Regions from separate parts of the Rhizobium sp. rho-13.1 genome, predicted to be linked through region 4. Evidence: predicted binding sites of a transcription regulator. Region 4 holds the regulator's gene; each other region holds the start of a gene.

The links. Region 4 encodes LexA, which represses DNA repair genes until DNA is damaged. Its sites were predicted from a motif close to TGTTCNNNNTGTGTTCNG; they were not measured.
Region 1: EQW76_RS24065 (DNA polymerase IV) is a predicted target of LexA. The motif match lies at 2,422-2,439, and genes of this name have one in related genera.
Region 2: rmuC (DNA recombination protein RmuC) is a predicted target of LexA. The motif match lies at 2,208-2,225, and genes of this name have one in related genera.
Region 3: EQW76_RS07145 (YifB family Mg chelatase-like AAA ATPase) is a predicted target of LexA. The motif match lies at 3,171-3,188, and genes of this name have one in related genera.

Annotation. Positions count from the first base shown of each region.
Region 1 covers NZ_SCFL01000016.1:34,084-39,352, reverse strand. Annotated here, with positions in the region: gene EQW76_RS24085 (PleD family two-component system response regulator) at 1-858, opposite strand, end outside; gene EQW76_RS24080 (response regulator) at 876-1,247, opposite strand; gene EQW76_RS24075 (DUF3572 domain-containing protein) at 1,380-1,688, shown strand; gene EQW76_RS24070 (hypothetical protein) at 1,691-2,332, shown strand; gene EQW76_RS24065 (DNA polymerase IV) at 2,443-3,738, shown strand; gene EQW76_RS24060 (ABC transporter ATP-binding protein) at 3,810-5,269, opposite strand, start outside.
Region 2 covers NZ_SCFL01000002.1:309,253-314,521, reverse strand. Annotated here, with positions in the region: gene def (peptide deformylase) at 1-480, opposite strand, end outside; gene EQW76_RS07955 (globin-coupled sensor protein) at 568-2,073, opposite strand; gene rmuC (DNA recombination protein RmuC) at 2,282-3,475, shown strand; gene EQW76_RS07945 (ribokinase) at 3,523-4,422, shown strand; gene EQW76_RS07940 (nucleoside hydrolase) at 4,561-5,269, opposite strand, start outside.
Region 3 covers NZ_SCFL01000002.1:132,053-137,321, reverse strand. Annotated here, with positions in the region: gene EQW76_RS07155 (hypothetical protein) at 1-262, opposite strand, end outside; gene cysK (cysteine synthase A) at 522-1,490, shown strand; gene EQW76_RS07145 (YifB family Mg chelatase-like AAA ATPase) at 1,548-3,080, opposite strand; gene gshB (glutathione synthase) at 3,274-4,221, opposite strand; gene EQW76_RS07135 (endonuclease/exonuclease/phosphatase family protein) at 4,337-5,269, opposite strand, start outside.
Region 4 covers NZ_SCFL01000001.1:224,851-230,119, forward strand. Annotated here, with positions in the region: gene EQW76_RS01345 (ComEC/Rec2 family competence protein) at 270-2,729, shown strand; gene lexA (transcriptional repressor LexA) at 2,710-3,429, opposite strand; gene EQW76_RS01355 (VOC family protein) at 3,595-4,479, shown strand; gene kdsA (3-deoxy-8-phosphooctulonate synthase) at 4,476-5,269, shown strand, end outside.

The sequences.
Region 1 (5,269 bases), on a different contig from region 4:
CTCCTGGACGCTGGCGCGCAGACGATCATTGTAGCGCTTGCGCTTGATCTGCGTCAGGCAGCGCGCCACGAGCTCGTTGGTATCCACCGGACGCACGATGTAATCGTTGACCCCGAGCTCGAGTGCCCGGACGATCATCTCGTCGGCACCCTGATCGGTGATCAGCAGGACCGGAAGAAATCGCGTCCGCTCCAGCGAGCGCAACTGCGAGCAAAGGCGCAGCGGATCATAGTCGTCGAAATTGGAGTTGACGATCACCAGCTCGAAGGAGCTTTCCGCTGCTTCGAATAAGGCTGCCTGGGCGTCGGACATGGCCACGACATTGGCAATCGGCTTCAAGGCGCGCACGATGCGCTCCTGCGAATTGGCGCGGCCGTCGACCAGCAGGACCTGCGCAATCTCCTCGCCCTTGCCCTCGCCGATCCTGCCATCCTCAAAGCCGAGCGTGCGTGCGGTCTCGGCACGCGAGCGCAGCTCGTCACTCAGGGTCTTCAGCCGCAGCAGGCTCTTGACGCGTGAAATCAGCTGGAGGTCATTGACCGGCTTTGTCAGGAAGTCGTCGGCACCGGCCTTGAGGCCGCGAACACGGTCTGCCGGCTGGTCGAGCGCCGTCACCATGACAACAGGGATATGGGCAACCTTCGGATCTGCCTTCAGCCGCTCGCAGACCTCAAAGCCATCCATGCCAGGCATCATGATATCGAGCAGAATGAGATCCACCTGGGTGGTGTCGCAGATGGCCAGCGCATCCCTGCCATTATCGGCGGTCAGCACTTCGAAATACTCGGCCAGAAGCCTTGCTTCGAGAAGCTTCACATTCGCCGGAATATCGTCAACAACCAGAATTCGCGCGGTCATATGGCCTTTTTCAACGCTCAGGCGTCGCCCAGATAGGTCTTTATTGTTTCAATGAATTTCGGCACGGAAATCGGCTTGGAGACATAAGCTTCGCAGCCGCCCTGGCGGATACGCTCCTCGTCGCCCTTCATCGCGAAAGCAGTGACGGCAATCACAGGAATGACGTGCAGCTCGTCGTCTTCCTTCAACCATTTCGTCACTTCCAGCCCAGAGACTTCCGGCAGCTGAATGTCCATCAGGATCAGGTCGGGACGGTGCTTGCGGGCGAGTTCGAGCGCCTCCATGCCGTTGCGGGTCTGGATCGTCGAGTAACCGCACGCCTCGATGAGATCGCGAAAGAGCTTCATGTTCAGCTCGTTGTCTTCGACAATCATCACTTGCTTCGGCATAATACAGTGTCCTCGCCACCGGCCTTGAATCCACTCAGCGAAAATATAAGGTCGCGCGGAAGCCGATTCGATAAATCCGTTAGGGTGACGCTAGCGGCATTTGGTTGAGAAAAAGGTAATTTGCCCCGCGAAATGCAAAGCAACTTCAAGAAGCCGAAAGGATCTGACGCAGATCCGCAGGAAATCGCTATCGCTGTACTCGGATGGCTGGCGAACGAGCCGGATATGTTCGGCCGCTTCCTGGCACTGACCGGAATGGAGGCCGCCCAGTTGCGCAATGCTGTCAACGAGCCAAGCTTTCTCGGCGGTCTCCTGGATTTCCTGATGAACCACGAGCCATCGCTTATGGCCTTCTGTGCGGCGACAGGCACTGCGCCGGAGGCGGTCATGGCGGCTTCCGCACACTTCTCAGCTCCAGGCCTCGGCTCGGGGGAATACTGATCTTGGACGAGACAACTGACATAGGACATGTGCCGCTTCGGGACAGACCTCTCGTGGTTTGCGACATCGACGAGGTTGTTCTGGAGTTTCTGACGCCGTTCACCCGCTTTTTGCGCGCCAGGGATCACGACCTTCTGGCGCGCTCCTTCCGTATTCACGGCAACGTCGTCTCGAACCAGGATGGGACGGTGCCGGACGACGAAACCGTTTCGGCCTTCCTCGAGGATTTCTTCCTGACGCAGGACCAGTGGCAGACGCCGGCCGAGCGCGTCGTCGAAACGCTCACCGGCCTTGCCGGAGATGCCGATATCGTCTTCCTGACGGCCATGCCGCCGCGCCACCAGCAAACCCGCCGCGCCGTGCTCGACAGGTTCGGGCTTCATTTCCCGATGATCGCTACCGAGCAGCCAAAGGGGCCGGTGCTCGCGCAGCTGCATGGCGACAGGCCGCAGCCGGTTGTGTTTCTGGACGACATCGAGAGAAATCTGCTCTCCGTCGGACAGGCCGTGCCGGATTGCCTGCTGGTCAACCTCATGGCCAATGCCGATTTCCGGCCGTTCCTTCCAGTGCCCTCGCCCGGGATCGTCAGCGTCGAGGACTGGTCTGCGGCGGACATGTTGATCCGGGCGCATATCGGGCTTTGAGGTCCTGGACTGCAGGCACTTATACATGCTCCACCTCTTGCGCCGATTTTCATCCTTGAGTGGCTAGACCATAATGCATAGAGTGATGATGTTCACCATTTGTTCTCATCATGACCAACTTGCCTGATACCACGCCCGGCTTCTGCCGCGATTGCCTGAGCGAACAGCCGGCGGTCGTGAAGCGTTGCCGTGCGTGCGGCAGTCCAAGGCTTGTCTACCACCGCGAACTCAACGACCTGACGCTCGCGCATATCGACTGCGACGCCTTCTACGCGTCGGTCGAAAAGCGCGACAATCCGGAGCTTGCAGACAAGCCTGTGATCATCGGCGGCGGCAAGCGCGGCGTCGTCTCGACCTGCTGCTACGTCGCCCGCATTCACGGCGTTCGTTCGGCCATGCCGATGTACAAAGCGCTCGAGGCCTGTCCCAACGCGGTCGTCATTCGCCCGGACATGGAGAAATATGTCCGGGTCGGGCGCGAGGTCAGGGCGATGATGGAGGAACTGACGCCTCTGGTGCAGCCGCTTTCCATCGATGAGGCCTTTCTCGAACTTGCCGGCACGCAGCTTCTGCACCAGGATCGCCCTGCCCGTATCCTGGCGAAGTTTGCCAGGCGGGTGCAGTCCGAGATCGGCATCACGGTGTCGGTCGGCCTGTCCTACTGCAAATTCCTCGCCAAGGTCGCCTCCGACCTCAATAAACCACGCGGCTTTTCGATCATTGGCCGACAGGAGGCAGTCGAGTTCCTGGCGCCACGTCCCGTCACCACCATCTGGGGTGTCGGCAAGGCGTTTGCCGCGACGCTGGAGGGCGACGGCATCCGCACCATCGGCCAGTTGCAGGCAATGGACGAAGGAGCCTTGATGCGCCGCTACGGCGTCATGGGGCAGCGGCTGTTCCGGCTGGCGCGCGGCATAGACGATCGCGAGGTGCATCTGAACGACCCGGCCAAGAGCGTGTCTGCGGAGACGACCTTTTTCGAAGATATCTCCCGATATGACGACCTAGTGCCTGTTCTGCGCAACCTCTCCGAAAAAGTGTCGAGACGCCTGAAGAAGGGCGACATCGCCGGCCATACCGTGGTGCTGAAGCTGAAGACGGCGGACTTCAAGAGCCGCACCCGCAACCGCAAGCTCGAAGACCCGACACAACTGGCCGACCGGATTTTCCGGACCGGGCTCAGGCTGCTGGAGGCCGAGACCGACGGCACGAAATTCCGCCTTCTCGGCATCGGGGTCGGCGACCTCTGCGACGCCGGCCGCGCCGATCCGCCAGATCTGGTGGACGAACCCGCCGCCCGCCGGGCTGCAGCCGAGGCAGCGATGGACAAGCTCAGGGCCAAGTTCGGGGATGCGTCGGTGGAAACGGGGTACACGTTTGGCGCCGGCAAGCGGGAGCGGTCTTGAAGGCCTGAACAGGTGCCCCCTTCACTGATGCTGCCAGAGCCGCCCAGCAAAACTGCGATGCATGCAATTCTCTAGCCGATCTCCTCCGGCATAAAGCCACCTGTCTGGCGTTTCCACAGACGAGCAAACAGACCGTCCTGTTCGATCAACGCATCCGGCGTGCCCTCCTCGACGATCCTTCCCTGATCGAGCACCACGATCCTGTCCATTCTTGCAATTGTCGACAGTCGATGGGCGATGGCAATCACCGTTTTCCCTTCCATCACTGCGCTCAGCCTTTCCTCGATGGCCGCCTCCGACTCGCTGTCCAGGGCGGAGGTCGCCTCGTCGAGCACCAGGATCGGCGCATCCTTCAGAATGACGCGTGCAATCGCAATCCGCTGGCGCTGGCCGCCGGAGAGCTTGATGCCGCGATCTCCGACGAAGGCATCCAATCCCTTGCGCCCCTCGCCATCGGCAAGCTCGGCAATGAAATCGTTGGCCCGTGCAGCCTGTGCTGCTGCCTCGATCTCCGCTTGATCCGCGTCGGGGCGACCGTAGCGGATATTGTCGGCAACCGAGCGGTGGAGGAGCGCTACATCCTGGGCGATGACGCCGATCCCCTTGCGCAGGCTCGCCTGGGTGACCTCCCGGATATCCTGGCCATCGATGCGGATCGTGCCGGCAGTGATATCATAAAATCGAAGCAGCAGGTTCACCAACGTCGTCTTGCCGGCGCCGGAGAGGCCGACAAGCCCGATCTTTTCGCCGGGTCTTATCGTCAGCGAGAGATCGGTGATGATGGCCCTGCCGGATGCATAGGAGAAGGCGACGCCCTCGAAGCGGATCTCCCCATGCGACACAGAGAGTTTCTTCGCACCGGGCATATCGGTAATCGTCGGCGGCGTCGTCATCACAGGCATCGCGTCCTTGATGGTGCCGAGCGCCTTGAAGATTTGCTGGCCCATCTGCAGGAAGGTGAAGGATCCCGCCGACAGACGCTGCAGGATATAGACCGTCGCCACGAAATCGCCGACGGTGACAAAGCGGTCGTAGAGCCCGACAAACCCGATCCCCAGCATCACCAGCCAGAGCAGCATATTGAAGCTGATGACGACCAGTTCGGTCGTCCGGTAGATACGCTGCTCATGATGGAGTGTACGCACCGCCTCGGACATGATCTTCCTCAGCGTGCCCGCCTCGCTGTCTTCGGCGGCAAACTGCTTGACCATCTGGATATTGCTGTAGAGGTCTGTCAGCGCACCGGAGATAAGGCTGTTCTGCTTGGCGGAGCGACGGGCACGCTCCGTGAAATCGGGGACGACCTTGATGGTGAAGGCAATGTTCAGCGCAATCCAGACGATGACGGGAAGCGCCAGTTGCCACGACAATGTCAGCAGCAGGAATACGGAGCCGACAATCTGCAACATGAAGCGCGGTGCTGTCTGGAAGGTAATCAGCATCTGTTGCTGAACGGCATAGGCAACCTGATTGAGCCGCGACGCCACCTGGCCTGCAAACAGGTCATGGAAGAAGGCAAGGTCCTGCCGCT
Region 2 (5,269 bases), on a different contig from region 4:
CTTGATGACCATTTCGCGCTTCAGTCGCGAGATGTGGTCGATGAAGAGGACGCCGTTCAGGTGGTCGATCTCGTGCTGCAGGCAGGTCGCGAGCAGGCCGTCGGCCTTGACGGTCTGCTTGACGCCTTCGACATCGAAATACTCGACCGTCACCTCTGCCGGGCGCTCGACTTCGGCGTAGTAGTCGGGGATGGAGAGACAGCCCTCCTCATAGACCGACCGCTCTTCCGACGACGCGACAATCTCGGGGTTAATGAACACCAGCGGCGTCTTCTCCTCTCCCTCGCGCGAAAGGTCGATGACCAGCATGCGCCGGTCGACACCCATTTGCACAGCAGCAAGGCCAATGCCCGGCGCGTCGTACATCGTGTCCAGCATATCGGTTGCCAGCCGCTTGGTCTCGGCGTCGAAGCGTTCGAACGGCTTCGAGACTACGCGCAGCAGCGGATCGGGGAGAATGATAAGAGGCTTGATCGTCATAAAGTCTCCCATAGCCCATCTTTGTTTGGGAGGGAATTATGAACATGGCCGCAAAACGGGTTTTTTGCGGCCATGTTTGATGGCCGCTCAGGCCGCGCGACGTTTCTCGCCCTGGATGTTGCCATTGCGGATATCGGCCTGCGTCTTGAAGCCGCTGAGAAGGGCGACGAGAGTATTCGCCTCATTGCGCAGATGCCGTGTCTCGGCGGATGTACGTTCGACCATCGCTGCGTTCTGCTGGGTTATCGTATCCATGTTGCGCACGGCGGCACTGACCTCGGCGACGCCGATTGCCTGATCCTTGGCAGCAGCGGCAATATCGCCGACAAACTTGTTGACGCCGTCGATCCGGCTGATCATGTCCGCAAGGGCGACGCCGGTGTTCGAAACGATGGTGACACCGGCGTTGACCTGGGTTGAGCTCTGCGAGATCAGATCCTTGATCTCCTTGGCGGCACTGGCAGAGCGCTGCGCCAGCTGCCGTACCTCCTGCGCCACCACGGCAAAGCCCTTTCCGGCATCGCCGGCCCGGGCTGCCTCGACGCCAGCGTTGAGCGCCAGAAGGTTGGTCTGGAAGGCGATCTCGTCGATGACGCCGATGATCTTCGAGATTTCGGTGGAGGATTTCTCGATCTCAGCCATGGCGGCAACGGCGCTGTTGACCAGATCGCCCGAGCTTTTCGCCTGCTGCTGGGTTTCGCCTACGGCAACGGAGGCCCTGGCCGCATTGGATGCCGTCTGGCCGACGCTGACAGCCAGCTGCTGCAGTGCTGCAGAACTCTGCTCGACGCCGGCGGCCTGCTGCGCCGTGCGCATGGAAAGGTCATCCGTCGCCTTCGACATAAGGTCCGTACCGCTCAACACCCCTTCGGACGTGGCGCGAACACCACCGATGGAATGGCGGAGAGCCGCTACCGCGTTGTTGTAGTCGCTGGCCATCTTCTGAAAGGCGCCCGGGAGGTTTTCCGGCAATACCGCCTCGAAGTCGCCCTTGGACAGAGATTCGAGGCCGCGGCTCAAATGCTCCATGGCTATGCGCTGATCGGCCTCGGCGCGGGTTCGATCCTGCTCCAGGACCTGGCGTTTCTCGTCCAGTTCGGCGAGGTAGACGGAGATCGCGTAGTCGATGTCGAGGAAAGTCGCCTTGACGACGGCCGCCAGCTTGTTCGACAGGCCCCGGGCGTGGCGTTTGCCGAAGCGCGACGGCCAGTGCTTCTCCATGATGCCATGCATCAGTTCCGTCAGCACCAGGGCGTAGCCGCCGATGTACCAGCTGGGATCGAGGCCGATGCGCGCATGGGTCTTGCCGACAGCAGTTACGCCAGCCACGTAGTTGGAATCGAATTGTCCATTCGACAGATGTCCCCAGTGGCTTTCCTGGCGCGCCTTGGCGCCGTCCATGTGGGCTTTGTCTCGGAAGAAATGGGAAATAGCGGGTGTCCGGCCCATCTTCGCATAAAGCTTGTCGAGCGCGCCGCCGAGGAGCTCCGAAAGCGTCGGGCGCATTTCGCGCAGGGTCTCGCGGGTGGCGTCGTCGATCTCGATGAAGTCCAGGCGTTGTCTGAGGGTGGATGTGTCGGGCGCAGCTTTCATCTTGATCTCGGTCTGAATGAGGCTTCCGCACGCCAAGCGTGCAGGTTAAAGGCAATCTGCCAGACTTGACCGATTTGCATTGACCATCCGTTAACTTTGTTACCCAGATTTCGCCCGGTATAGACAGTTTACATTGTTCACGTTTTGATCTGGCTTTTACCCTGACTGGCGTTATAGTCCGGCGATCTCCAACTATCGCCAGGATGCCATGACGATCTCCCTTTTTGGTTCCGACTTCCAGACGGTGCAGTTGCTGTACAGCGCGGTCGGCCTGCTCGTTCTTGTCATCGTGATCCTGCTGGTCCGCAGTGCCGGGAGAAGGCAGAGCGACGACGAGATGGATTTTCGCGCAGCAGAGGCGGAGCAGCGGATGGCGGAGATGCTGCGGCTTCAGGCCGAGATGCAGGGCCGTCTGGCGACGATGACCGAGGTGTTTGGCAGTCGCCAGGCGGAGTTCAACCACGCCGTCAACCAGCGTCTCGACGGGATGTCGCACCGGGTGACCAGCACGCTCAACGAACAGACGAAATCGACGCATGAAAACCTGCAGAAACTGCAGGAGCGGCTCGGCGTCATCGATGCCGCACAGACCAATATCCAGTCGCTTGCAAAGGATGTCGTCGGGCTGCAGGCGATCCTGTCCAACAAGCAGACGCGCGGCGCCTTCGGCCAGGCACGGATGGAGACCATAGTTGCCGACGGCCTGCCGTTCGGCGCCTATGCCTTCCAGCACACGCTGTCGAACGGGTCGCGGCCCGATTGCATCATCCATATGCCAAACGGACTGCCGCCGCTGGTGGTCGATGCAAAATTCCCGCTGGAAGCCTGGAACGCCATCCGCGCGGCCTCCAGCCCGGAAATGGTACGCATCGCCGGCCAACAGTTTCGCCGCGACATGGAAGTCCACATCCGCGATATCTCCGAGAAATATCTGATCCAGGGCGAGACCCAGGACACTGCCTTTCTCTTCGTACCATCGGAATCGATCTTTGCCGAGATTCACGAAAAGTTCGAGGGTGTTATCCAGAAAGCGCACCGCGCGCAGATCGTCATCGTCTCTCCGTCCCTGCTGATGCTATCGATCCAGGTGATCCAGTCTGTCCTGAAGGATCAGCGGATGCGTGAGCAGGCGCATCTCATCCAGGGCGAAGTGGCGCTGCTGATGGCCGATCTCGGTCGTCTCGATGAGCGTGTCACCAAACTCCAGGGACATTTCTCCGCTGCCCAGAAGGATGTCGAGATGATCGCCACGTCCTCCTCGAAGCTTGCGAGGCGCGGCCAGAAGATCGAGGCGCTGGACCTGACAGAGCACTCCGAGGCGGTACGCGAGCCGGCAGAACCATCACGCGGTGTCGAAAGCCGTACTGGACTTCTGAAGCTGAGGGTGGTTGACGAGGACTAAGCGCTTCGGCAGTGTCGCGCCGACATTCCAGCAGAGCAGGCATTCCCATGATCACAGTATTCGGCTCCATCAACATGGACCTCGTTGCAACCACGGACCGGCTGCCGAAGCCCGGGGAAACCGTTGCCGGCAACGGCTTTGCAACGGCTGCCGGCGGCAAGGGTGCAAACCAGGCGCTGGCCGCCCGGCGCGCCGGAGCAACGGTGCGCATGGCCGGAGCTGTCGGCACCGATGGCTTCGCCGAACCTGCGCTGGCGCTGCTGGCAGAAGCCAGCACCGATCTCGGCGCGGTAAAGCATGTCGAGGGCCCAACCGGGACAGCACTCATCCTCGTCGGCGGCGACGGTGAAAACGTCATTGTCGTGGTGCCCGCCGCGAATGGTGCCGTCACCGCCGAAGACGCCACTGCTGCGGTGGCCGGACTGAAGGCCGGCGATATCCTCATGCTGCAGCTCGAGGTGCCCGGGAATGCGGTGGAGGCGGCGCTAGGCGCTGCCAAGGCCGCCGGCGTCCAGACCATCCTCAACCTCGCGCCGCTAACATCAGATGCCAAGCGGCTTGGCCGGCTGGCCGACATCGTCATCGCCAACGAAACCGAATTCGAGCTTCTGGCAGGCCAGGACGGAATGACGGCTGCCGACCGTGAAGCGGCAATGACCCGACTGCATGGGGAAACCGGGCAGACGCTCATCGTCACACTCGGCGGCGACGGTGTGGTTGCCATAAGGGACGGCGTACTGTCGCGCGCCAAGGGCCTCGTTATCGAGCCCATCGACACGGTCGGTGCCGGCGACACGTTCTGCGGATATTTCGCCGCGAGCCTCGATCAGGGCCTGGATTTCGAGGCCGCACTCCGTCGCGCCGCCGTCGCCGGCTCCCTCGCCTGCCTTTCAGCCGGAGCTCAGCCATCGATACCCCTAGCCGAAGCGGTCGCCGCAAGGCTCTGATCGGTGTCTCACGGATAATCTGGTGTAGTTCTGCCCGGAATGTACGGCAAACTTAGCAGTGCTATAAAAAGCGGGAATTGACTGAAATAACAAAGGCCGCCGGGACAATCCGGCGGCCTTAAACCCTGTTCCGAATTCTCAGATCCGCGCAAAGCGCTCCGTAAGCAGCGCAAAAAATCCATCGGCGTCGACGGATCGCATGAACCGGGCGTTGCGCTTGCGATCTGTCACGTGCCACCAGTCGACGACCATCATGCCGATTGTGAGCTCCGAGTTGACCTCGATCTCGACATTGCAGGTGCGGCCGTCGAAAAGCTCTGGCTTCAGCAGGTAGGCAATGACGGTCGGATCGTGCAGCGGGCCGCCGTCTGAGCCGTATTTCTCGATATCGAAGCGCTCGAAGAACTCCAGCATCTCGGCCATGGCCTTCGCCGGCGGGGTGCCGATGTCGGCGATCTTGCGGACCCTGTCCTTGCGGGTCAGCAGCTGATGGGTGACATCGAGCGGCATGATGACCACCGGTACGCCCGACTGCATGACGATGTCGGCCGCCTCGGGATCAACGAAGATATTGAACTCGGCGGCCGGCGTAATGTTGCCGCCCTCAAAGAAGCCGCCGCCCATCATCACCAATTCCTGAACGCGCCCGACGATTTCCGGCGCCTTGCGGAACGCCGTGGCGATATTGGTGAGCGGGCCGAGGGTGCAAAGCGTCACCGTGCCCGCGGGCTCGCGCAACAGTGTCTCGATGATGAAGTCGACGCTGTGTTGCGGCTGCAGCGCCATCGTCGGCTCGGCAAGCTCCGGACCATCCAGCCCCGTCTTGCCGTGCACGTGCTCCGCAGTC
Region 3 (5,269 bases), on a different contig from region 4:
CCGTTGGCTCGATCGTCGCCAGCGGCCTGACATAATCATAGAGAATGCCGTCATCGACTTTCTGCTTCGAAGGATCGGGCGCAAAGACGGCATCCGGCCCGCCGAATTGACGGGAAAGCACGGCGGGTAACGCCAGCGACCTGTTGAGGCCCTTGCAGCTCAATTGGCCGAGCCCTGCTTCAGGTTTTTCACCGTGGCGCAGGAAGACGATCGTCTCCTCTCCCGGCGGAGAGGCAGCGCGGACGGGACCGGCTGGGGTCATAGTTATCATCATAAGGAGCAACGGAACGAGTGCCCGCAGTTGCGGCACTGGTCGACAGAACGATAGCATTTTAGCATCCATGAGTGTTTTTCGTGCTGCAGCGACAGGCATCCTGCCGATGGTACTGTGCTGCGTTTTACCAAAAGCCTTTGGCGGAGATTTTTATGCCAACTTCGTGGCCTTGGTTGGACAAACGCACTCTGGCCTAGTGCCATGTTTGATCCTATTCTCCCGCCAATAAATACCAAGGGAGAGTTCCATGTCCGACACCCGTAAGCCAGGCCGCGGTCGCATCTATGCGTCGATCACCGACACCATTGGCGACACGCCCATCGTTCGCCTCGACAAGCTGGCCAGGGAGAACGGCGTCAAGGCCCACCTGCTCGCCAAGCTGGAGTTCTTCAACCCGATTGCCTCGGTCAAGGACCGTATCGGCGTGGCGATGATCGAGAGCCTGGAAGCCCAGGGGAAGATAACGCCGGGCAAGACAACGCTGATCGAGCCGACCTCCGGCAACACCGGCATCGCGCTGGCCTTTGCCGCCGCCGCCAAGGGCTACAAGCTCATCCTCACCATGCCGGAGACGATGTCGGTGGAACGCCGCAAGATGCTGGCGCTGCTGGGCGCCGAACTGGTACTGACCGAAGGCGCCAAAGGCATGAAGGGCGCCATCGCCAAGGCGACGGAACTGGCAGAAAGCATCGAGAACGCGGTCATTCCGCAGCAGTTCGAAAACCCGGCAAACCCCGAGATCCATCGCAAGACGACCGCCGAGGAGATCTGGAACGACACCGAGGGCGGCGTCGATATCCTGGTCGCGGGCATCGGCACCGGCGGTACGATCACCGGCGTCGGCCAGGTGCTGAAGTCCAAGAAATCGAGCCTCAAGGTTATCGCCGTCGAGCCGGCCGAATCGCCGGTGCTGTCCGGCGGCGCTCCCGGCCCGCACAAGATCCAAGGGATCGGCGCCGGCTTCGCGCCAGCCATTCTCGACACCGAAATCTATGACGAGATCATCACCGTCGCCAGCGCCGAAGCCCTCGAAACCGCCCGCCACGTCGCCCGGCTCGAAGGCGTGCCGGTCGGCATCTCCTCCGGCGCGGCGCTGTTTGCAGCCATCGAGATCGGTAAACGCGAAGAGAATGCCGGCAAGACGATCGTCGTGATCATCCCGTCCTTTGCCGAGCGCTACCTGTCGACAGCGCTGTTCGAAGGCCTCGGCGGCTAACTTTCTTCACTTTTCAAAGAACAGAAGGGCGGAGGCGCCCTTCTCAGTATCTGCGGCTCAGGCGACGGCTGGCAGGCGCGTGCCGGCTATGCGGTAGGAAATCGCTTCGGCCAGATGGATCCGGCCGACAGTCTGCTTGCCGTCGAGATCGGCGAGCGTGCGCGCCACTTTCAGGACGCGATGGTAGCCTCGGGCGGAGAACTTCAGCTTCTCGGCGGCATCGCGCAGCAATTGAAGGCCACCGGCATCGGGTTCGGCCAGAACCTCGATCATCGATGTCGAGCAGCGCGCATTGGTCGACACGCCGCGCATGCCGGCTTGCGAGAACCGCTCCTGCTGCCATTCCCGCGCCCTTGCGACACGTCTGGCGATATCGGCGCTCTTCTCGGCCGGCATCGGCCGGATAAGGTCGGCGGCGGAGACGGCCGGCACATCGATGCGGATGTCGATGCGATCCATCAGCGGTCCGGAAATTCGGTTCTGATAGTCCGTCATGCAGCGCGGCCCTCGGGCGCAGCTGTGGCCGGGTTCGCCAGCCATGCCGCAGCGGCAAGGGTTCATCGCGGCAATCAGCTGGATCACAGCCGGATAGCAGACGCGGTGATTGGCGCGGGCTATGATGCATTCCCCGGTTTCCAGCGGCTGACGCAGCGCATCGAGTGCCTGCGGCGAAAACTCCGGAAACTCGTCAAGGAAGAGGATGCCATGGTGGGCGAGCGAGGCCTCCCCGGGCCGGGCACGTATCCCGCCACCGACCATCGCCGCCATGGTGGCCGAATGATGCGGGGTCCGGAATGGCCGGCGGTCGGAGAGCTTGCCACCCGACAGTTGCCCGGCAATGGAATGGATCATCGAGACTTCCAGCAATTCGGCAGCCGACAGCGGCGGCAGGATCGATGGCAAACGGGCAGCCAGCATCGATTTTCCCGACCCTGGAGGGCCGACCATCAACAAGTTATGGCCGCCGGCAGCCACCACCTCGAGAGCACGCTTGGCGCTCTCCTGACCCTTGATCTCGGCAAGGTCGCCGAGATTGGCCGGGGCGGCGCGGATGGCAGGTTCGGGGCGCGACAGGATCTGCGTACCGCGAAAATGATTGGCGAGGGCAATGAGACTGCGGGGCGCCAGCAGTTCGATGTCGGCACCCGCCCAAGCCGCCTCCGGGCCGCTGTCGGCAGGGCAGATCAGCCCCTTGCCCATGGCATTGGCGCTGATAGCCGCCGGCAATGCCCCGGACACCGCCGCAATCGTGCCGTCGAGATTGAGCTCGCCGATCACCATGAAGTCCGCCAGCGCATCGCCGGGAATGGCTCCCAGTGCCGCCATCAGGCCAAGCGCGATGGCCAGATCGAAATGCGATCCCTCTTTTGGCAAATCCGCCGGAGCAAGGTTGACCGTCACCTTTTTCGGCGGCAGCGCCAAGCCCGAGGCATGCAAGGCCGCCTGAACGCGCTCGCGGCTCTCTGCAACCGCCTTGTCCGGCAGCCCGACAATGTTGATGCCGATCTTGCCCGGCGCGATCATCACCTGGACCTCGACCGGAACCCCTTCTATGCCCTGAAATGCAACCGTGCTGACCCGCGCTATCATGCGCAATCCCCTATGCCGCAGTCTTTTCGTAAAGACCCGCAGCGATTGCAGCAGGCTAAATGCAATCTGGCATAGAAGATGGAATGAAACAAGAACAATTAATGAACAAGCACAGCCTCCCGCTGCAGCCAGGTTGCAGCGGGTTGCGGGGGCGGAACATATTACCGCTGGCGATTGAAAGTCGGGGTCTGTGTTAAGCGCGCTTGCGCTCGATGGCGTCCCAAAGCAGGCTGGCGATATCGGCACCGCCGAAACGCTTGACCTCACGAATGCCGGTCGGCGAGGTGACGTTGATCTCCGTCATGTAGTCGCCGATGACGTCGATGCCGACGAGCAGGAAGCCCCGCGCCTTGAGGGCCGGACCGATGCGGGCGCAAATCTCTTCTTCGCGCTTCGTCAGATCGGTCGCCTCGGCGCGGCCGCCGGCATGCATGTTGGAGCGGCTGTCGTGCTCGGCCGGCACACGGTTGATGGCGCCCACCGGCTCACCGTCGACGAGGATGATGCGCTTGTCGCCCTTGCGGACATCAGGCAGATATTGCTGGGCGATGAAGGGCTCGCGGAACAGCTGGCCGAACATCTCCAGCAGCGAAGACAGGTTGCGGTCATCGCGCGTCGAGTGGAAGACGCCGGCGCCGCCCTTTCCGTAGAGCGGCTTCAAGATAATGTCGCCCATTTCTTCGCGGAAGCGCCGGATTTCATCGGCATCGCGGGTGATCAGCGTCTTCGGCATCAGATCTTCGAATTCGGTGACGAAGATCTTTTCCGGCGAATTGCGGACCCATGCGGGATCGTTGACCACCAAGGTCTTCGGATGGATGCGCTCCAGCATGTGGGTGGAGGTGATATAACCCATGTCGAAGGGTGGATCCTGGCGCAGCAACACCACGTCCATCGTCGAGAGATCGATGCGCTCGGGCGCGCCGAGGTCGAAATGGTCCCCCTTGATGTCGCGCAGCACCATCGGTTCGGCTGTGGCATAGACCTTGCCGTCGCGCATGCTCATGCGCTCCGGCGTGTAGTGGAACAGCTTGTAGCCGCGCGCCTGCGCCTCGAGGCTCATGGCGAAGGTGCTGTCGCCTGCAATATTGATGCCCGACACATGGTCCATCTGGACCGCCACATTCCTGATCGTCACTATCGCTATTCCTTGCTCGATTTCTCGACAGATGTAGGTCGGCGGGCTTTCGAAGGCAACGGCTAATCAGGCAGCCGTCGGACTACGCATCAGTCTCAGCGTCCGCCTCATCGGCAGCTCAGAGAAAACCTGATATGTCACAGGCGATGATGTCGTGGTCGGAAAGCGGCTTGCCGTCAGCATCGAGCGACGTCACCAGCCGGCTGCCGGATATCGCAAGACCGCGGCTGAGGAACCAGTCGAGTTTCATGGCCCGGTCGGGAAAACGGGTGATCAGGCTTGGCCGGGTGCTGGCCTGGTCGAGCGGGCCGCCATGGCGCTCGAAGCCCCGGGCCGCCGCCATGGCAAACAGCGTGTCGGTCTCGAAGTTGCCGCCAGTGTGGTTGCCGGTGTTCAGGTCGCCGCCGATGAGGATCGGCAGGCCAGGCGCATAGGCCTCGACGGCATCGATCAGCGCCGCCACCTGGCGTTCGCGGTAGGGACCATCTCCGACGCTCTCGAGGTGAACCGAAACGGCGACGAAGGCCCCGGCCTCCGTATCGATCGTCGCACCGACTGCGCAGCGCTCGCCGATACGCGGCTGCTCCCTGGCATTGGAAAACCAGAGCGATTCCCCGGGCAGCCGAAAGACGAAAACATCCCGAAGCGGCGTGGCACCCAGGATTGCGTTGCCGTGAAAGCCTCTCGCGTTGGTGCTGTCGGTGCAATAGGAGCGCTCGATCTCGGAACCGAGACTGAGTTCCAGAAATTCGAGACCGTAGGCATAGGCCATGCCGAGTTCGGTCGCAATCAGCGCAGTCGGATCGGCCTGCGCGGTGCGAGCCATGCCATCGTCCATCTCCGATAACAGGACCAGCGGTGCCCCCAGCGCCTTCAGTTTCTCGGCGGAGGCCTGCGGGAAGAGGCAGCGCTCCATGTTCCATGCCGCGACCGTAAACGGAAAAGCCAATGGCGCAGCCGGGCTCTTTCCGCCGGTGCGCGCAGCGTTCATGCAGGGCAGCGATGCGATCGTCGCCTCGCAAACTGCCGGCGTCTTCTGCAGTGTCAGAAA
Region 4 (5,269 bases):
TAAAAAAGCACCAAAGGGTTAAGCGTCTAAAGATTAGCTATATGATCCAGACGCTAATGCCAAGTTACCCTGACCGGTATTTGTGCATCGCGGTATCAACTTTTGGGCAGCGCCTGCGCCATGATTGCGATGCCTTTAAAGCACGTTCTTCGGCATTCCAGAAGCGACCTTCCTACGGCAGGCATTTCAATCGATTTTAGTTGAATTATTCGAGCAAAGGTTGCAAAAATACCCCGAGCTTGACGATTGCGGGCAGGGCTGACGGGCGAATGGCAGAGTTGGACGCGCGCGAGAGGCAAGGTCACCGCCAGGTATTTCTCGGCCTCGCCGAGCGGTCGCGCGCCACTGTCAACGCCGTTGCCAAGCTTGGACGGATGCCTGCCCGCACGCAACACGCCGTGCCGTGGCCGAAGCGCGCTGCCCTTTCGCTCAACGGGTGGCGAATCGCTACCGCCGGCATGCTTGCGGAAGAGGCCGCCCACGGTCGCGCGATGCTGTTTGCGCCCGTCTATATCGGCTGCGGCGCGATTATCTGGTTCGAGTTGCCGGGCAATCCGCCGCTGACGGGCATTGCGGCGGGCTTCCTCGTGCTCGCCGCCGTTTGCCTCCTGAAACACAATCTGAGCCCGATGCTGCGGCATCTGGCGTTCGCTGCGGCGCTGGGCCTGCTCGGCATGCTTCTCGCTGAGTGGGAGACGTGGCGGGCCTCGACGATCATGCTGGACTCGCCCGTGACCACCACCATCACCGGCCAAGTTCAGCGCCGCGAAGTGGACGATAAAGGGCGGTGGCGCTACGTGCTGGATCTGCTGGCGACAGACGCGCCTGTCGTTCGGCGGCCACCGGAGCAGATATCCCTTCTTGTGCGCGGCCAGGATGTACCGTTCGAACTCGGAGATGTGGTTGAGGGCAGGGCCCGGTTAAGCCCGCCAGCAGGCCCTGCGCTGCCCGGCCTCCACGATTTTGCGTTCACTGCCTATTTCGAAGGCACCGGTGCCAACGGTTTCTTCTACGGTACGCCGCAACTGATGATGGCCAGCGTCGACGACACCAGCGAGCGAACCACGCTCCAAAGGATCGACCGCTGGCTGACTGGGCTGCGCGGCCATATCGGAGACCGAATCCGCTCGATCCTGCCCGGCGACACCGGCGCCTTCGCGGCTTCGCTGGTCAACGACGAACGTCGGGCGATTTCGCCGGAAACGACGGATGCCCTAAGGGTGTCCGGCCTCGCCCATATCATCGCCATCTCGGGACTGAATATGGCTTTGTCGGCCGGTATCTTCTATGTCGGCCTCCGGCATGTACTGAGCCTGTTTCCCGGATTGGCGCAGGCTTTTCCGACCAAGAAAATTGCAGCCGTCGGTGCGCTGATCACCGTCACCGCCTATTATTTCATTTCCGGCTTCGGGGTATCGGCCGAACGGGCCTTCATCATGATGGCGATCATGCTGGTCGCGGTGCTGTTCGACAGACCATCCTTCAGCCTGCGCAATGTCGCCCTATCGGCCATCGCCATCCTGGTGCTCTCGCCGTCGCAGATCCTCGGCCCGAGTTTCCAGATGTCCTATGCGGCGACCATCGCCCTTGTATCCGGCTATTCGCTATGGAAGGGACGTCCGCCCCGCGAGCGGCGGTTTGCCGCTTTCCGGGCACCGATGCCGGTGCGGGCGGTCAGCCGCTTCTTCACAGGCGTCGCCATGACATCGTTCATCGGCGGCGCGTCGACGGCGATCTTTTCGATTGAGCATTTTCACAGGCTGGCGACCTATGGCCTCGTTGCCAACCTTGCCGCCATGCCGGTGGTGTCATTCATCGTCATGCCGATCGGCATGCTTGCCATGCTGATGATGCCTTTCGGCCTAGACGGCGTATTCTGGCTAGTCACCGGGTGGGGACTCGATATCGTCATGGTCATCGCAAAGACGGTGGCGGCATGGGGTGGCAATGTGCCCTTCGCGCGCCTGCCTGCCGGACTTTTCCCGACCATTATTGCCGGCTTCCTGCTGATGACGGTGCTGCGGACGCCTATGCGCCATGCCGGCGCGTTGCTGATTGCAGCCTCGGTGACCTTCGCCGCCTTCCAACCGTCTCTCCAGAAATCGGAACTGCTGATTTCGGAGGATGGCGAACTCGTCGCCCTGTTCCGGCAGGGGCGCCTCGAGCGCAACCGCGAACGCCCCCCGGATTTTATCTATCAGCAATGGAAGCGAGCCCTGCTGGTGTCAGAGGATACGCCGCCGCAAATGCTGCCGCCGGACAACTCGACCCCGTCCCATTCCGTTCGTGGCCGCCCCTCGACCCGTATGGATGCGGAGCATCAGGCCACATTGCGGTCAGCAATGGAAACTGCTCTGGACAATGCGGTCGACGGCGGGTTTGCCTGCCATGGTCGCGATTGGTGCGTTGCCATGCTCGAGACGGGCGCGATGCTGGTGACTATCTCCGACGCGGCTTATCTGGGGCCGGCCTGCGATACCGCCGACATTGTCATCACGCCGGTCAAACTTCGCCTTGATCGCTGTCGGTCCGGTGCAGTGCTCTACACCGGCGCTTCGTTACGCAAAACAGGTTCCATAGAGGTCAACTTAAGCTCTCCTAAGCCAGAGTTCATCACCGCGTTCAGCGCCCTTGACCGTCCATGGGAGAGGCATCGAGCCTACGACTGGCGAAAGCCCGCTTTCACCGGTACCGACGCCACGTCACCGGTCAGTGATACCGGCGGATGAGGCCGACAAGCCGCCCCTGGATCTTCACCCTGTCCGGGCCGAAGATGCGGGTCTCGTAGGCCGGGTTGGCTGCCTCGAGTGCAATGGAGGCACCTTTGCGGCGAAAGCGCTTGAGCGTGGCCTCCTCGTCATCGACGAGGGCGACGATGATGTCGCCGGGGCTCGCCGTACTGGCATTTCGGATGATCACCGTATCGCCGTCGAAGATGCCGGCCTCGATCATCGAATCGCCTCGCACCTCGAGCGCGTAATGCTCGCCGGCGCCGACCATGTCGGCTGGAACCATGATGTCGTGGGTGTTGTTCTGGATCGCGGCAATGGGAACACCGGCAGCGATTCGGCCCATGACCGGCAGCGAGACGGAGCCGCTGCGGTCGTCGACTGCGGGCTTTGTCGGCGCTGCGGCAACAGCCGGCGTCTTGCCAAGGCTGCCTTCGATGACGCTCGGCGAAAAGCCGCGCCGTGGCTGCGCATTCGGGTTATAGGCCTCGGGAAGCTTGATGACCTCGATGGCACGCGCCCGGTTCGGCAGGCGGCGAATGAAGCCGCGTTCCTCCAGCGCCGTGATCAGCCGATGGATGCCTGATTTCGACGCCAGATCCAGCGCATCCTTCATTTCATCGAAAGAAGGCGGCACGCCGGACTCTTTCATTCGTTCGTGAATGAAGAGAAGCAGTTCCTGTTGCTTGCGCGTCAACATCGTTTTTCGTGCTCCAAGTGCGAAACAAAGCCAGAACGGACACTATCTGTTCCATATGTGTTCCGCAAGTGACTAAATCTTTGTGAACGCCGTTGGAATAATCGCGTTTTTGGAAGATCATGTCGCGCTGCGGTCGCTGACGGCTTCGCAGGGTGGAGACAAACCATGACAGCAGCCTACCCGATCGACCATCTGGTCCTGCCGACCTGTGATATAGCCTCTGCGCGCCAGCGGCTGAGCAAGGTCGGCTTCACTGTCGCTGCCGATGCACGGCATCCCTTTGGTACTGAAAATGCTTGCGTTTTCTTTGCCGACAAGACCTATCTCGAGCCACTCGGCATTGCCAGTCTCTCGGAGTGCGAGGCGTCGGCGCTGGCCGGCAATGTCTTCGTCGCGCGCGACCAGGCTTTCCGGTTTCGCGTCGGCGACGATGGTTTTTCCTCCATTGCCTTCGCAACCGGCAATGCTGAAAGCGACCAGCAGCGCTTTCTCGACAGCGGGGTCTCGGGCGGCAAGATCCTCGAGTTCGAAAGGCCGTTGCGCATGCCGGACGGGTCCGAATCGATCGCCGGCTTTCGACTTGCCTTCGCTGCAGATTTGCGTGCCCCGGATTTCTTCGTTTTCACCTGCGAGCGCATCAATGCGATGCCGACGGATCGCAGCGCGCTGGAGAGGCATCCGAACGGCGTTCTCGGCATTTCGCGCATTGTACTGTCCTCCGCCAGTCCGGAGGCGTTTTCCGGGCTCATCAGCGAAGTTGGCAATGGTGCCGCAATCGCTCCGCATTCCTTTGGCATCACAGCATCGTCGGCCAATGTGGAAATCGACATCTTGAGCGGCGAGGGGATGGAGGCCTTCTATGAGGTGGCGCCATCCGGTGAAGATCCGGGCCTGCGGGGGCGGGCAATCGTCTTTGCCGTTCGCGATCTTTCCGTGACAGAAGCGCATTTGGCTGGTAACGGCGTGACCTACACACGCAAGAGCAACACTATTCTGGTGAAGGCCGCTCCCGGGCAGGGGGCATTGTTTGCCTTCGAGGAGACAGCATGAGCCATTCGACAAATTCGGACGTGGTCGCCGGCGAAGGCCCCGGCAAGGTCACTTTCTCCAACAGCAAGCGCCTCTCGCTGATTGCCGGTCCCTGCCAGATGGAGAGCCGCGACCATGCCTTCACGATAGCCGGCAAGCTCAAGGAACTCTGCGCCTCGCTCGGTATCGGGCTCGTCTACAAGTCGTCCTTCGACAAGGCCAACCGCACATCCCTGTCCGCCCAGCGCGGCCTTGGGCTGGAAGCGGCTCTGGAGATCTTCGCCGATCTGAAGCAGGAATACGGTTTCCCGGTGCTCACCGACATCCACACGGAAGAGCAGTGCGCGCTTGTCGCCAAGACCGTGGATGTCCTGCAGATCCCGGCTTTCCTGTCGCGCCAGACCGATCTTCTGGTCGCTGCCGCCAAGACCGGCCGCATCATCAACGTCAAGAAGGGTCAGTTCCTCGCCCCCTGGGACATGAAGAACGTGCTGGCCAAGCTTAACGACAGCGGAAACCCGAATATCCTGCTCTGCGAACGCGGAGCCTCCTTCGGCTACAATACGCTGGTCTCCGATATGCGCTCGCTGCCGATCATGGCGGCGATGGGCGCTCCGGTGATCTTCGATGCTACCCACTCCGTGCAGCAGCCCGGTGGCCAGGGCGCATCGTCAGGCGGCCAGCGCGAATTCGTGGAAACCCTTGCCCGCGCGGCCGTTGCCGTCGGCGTCGCCGGCGTCTTTATCGAAACCCACGAGGATCCCGACCATGCGCCGTCCGATGGCCCCAACATGGTGCATCTGAAAGACAT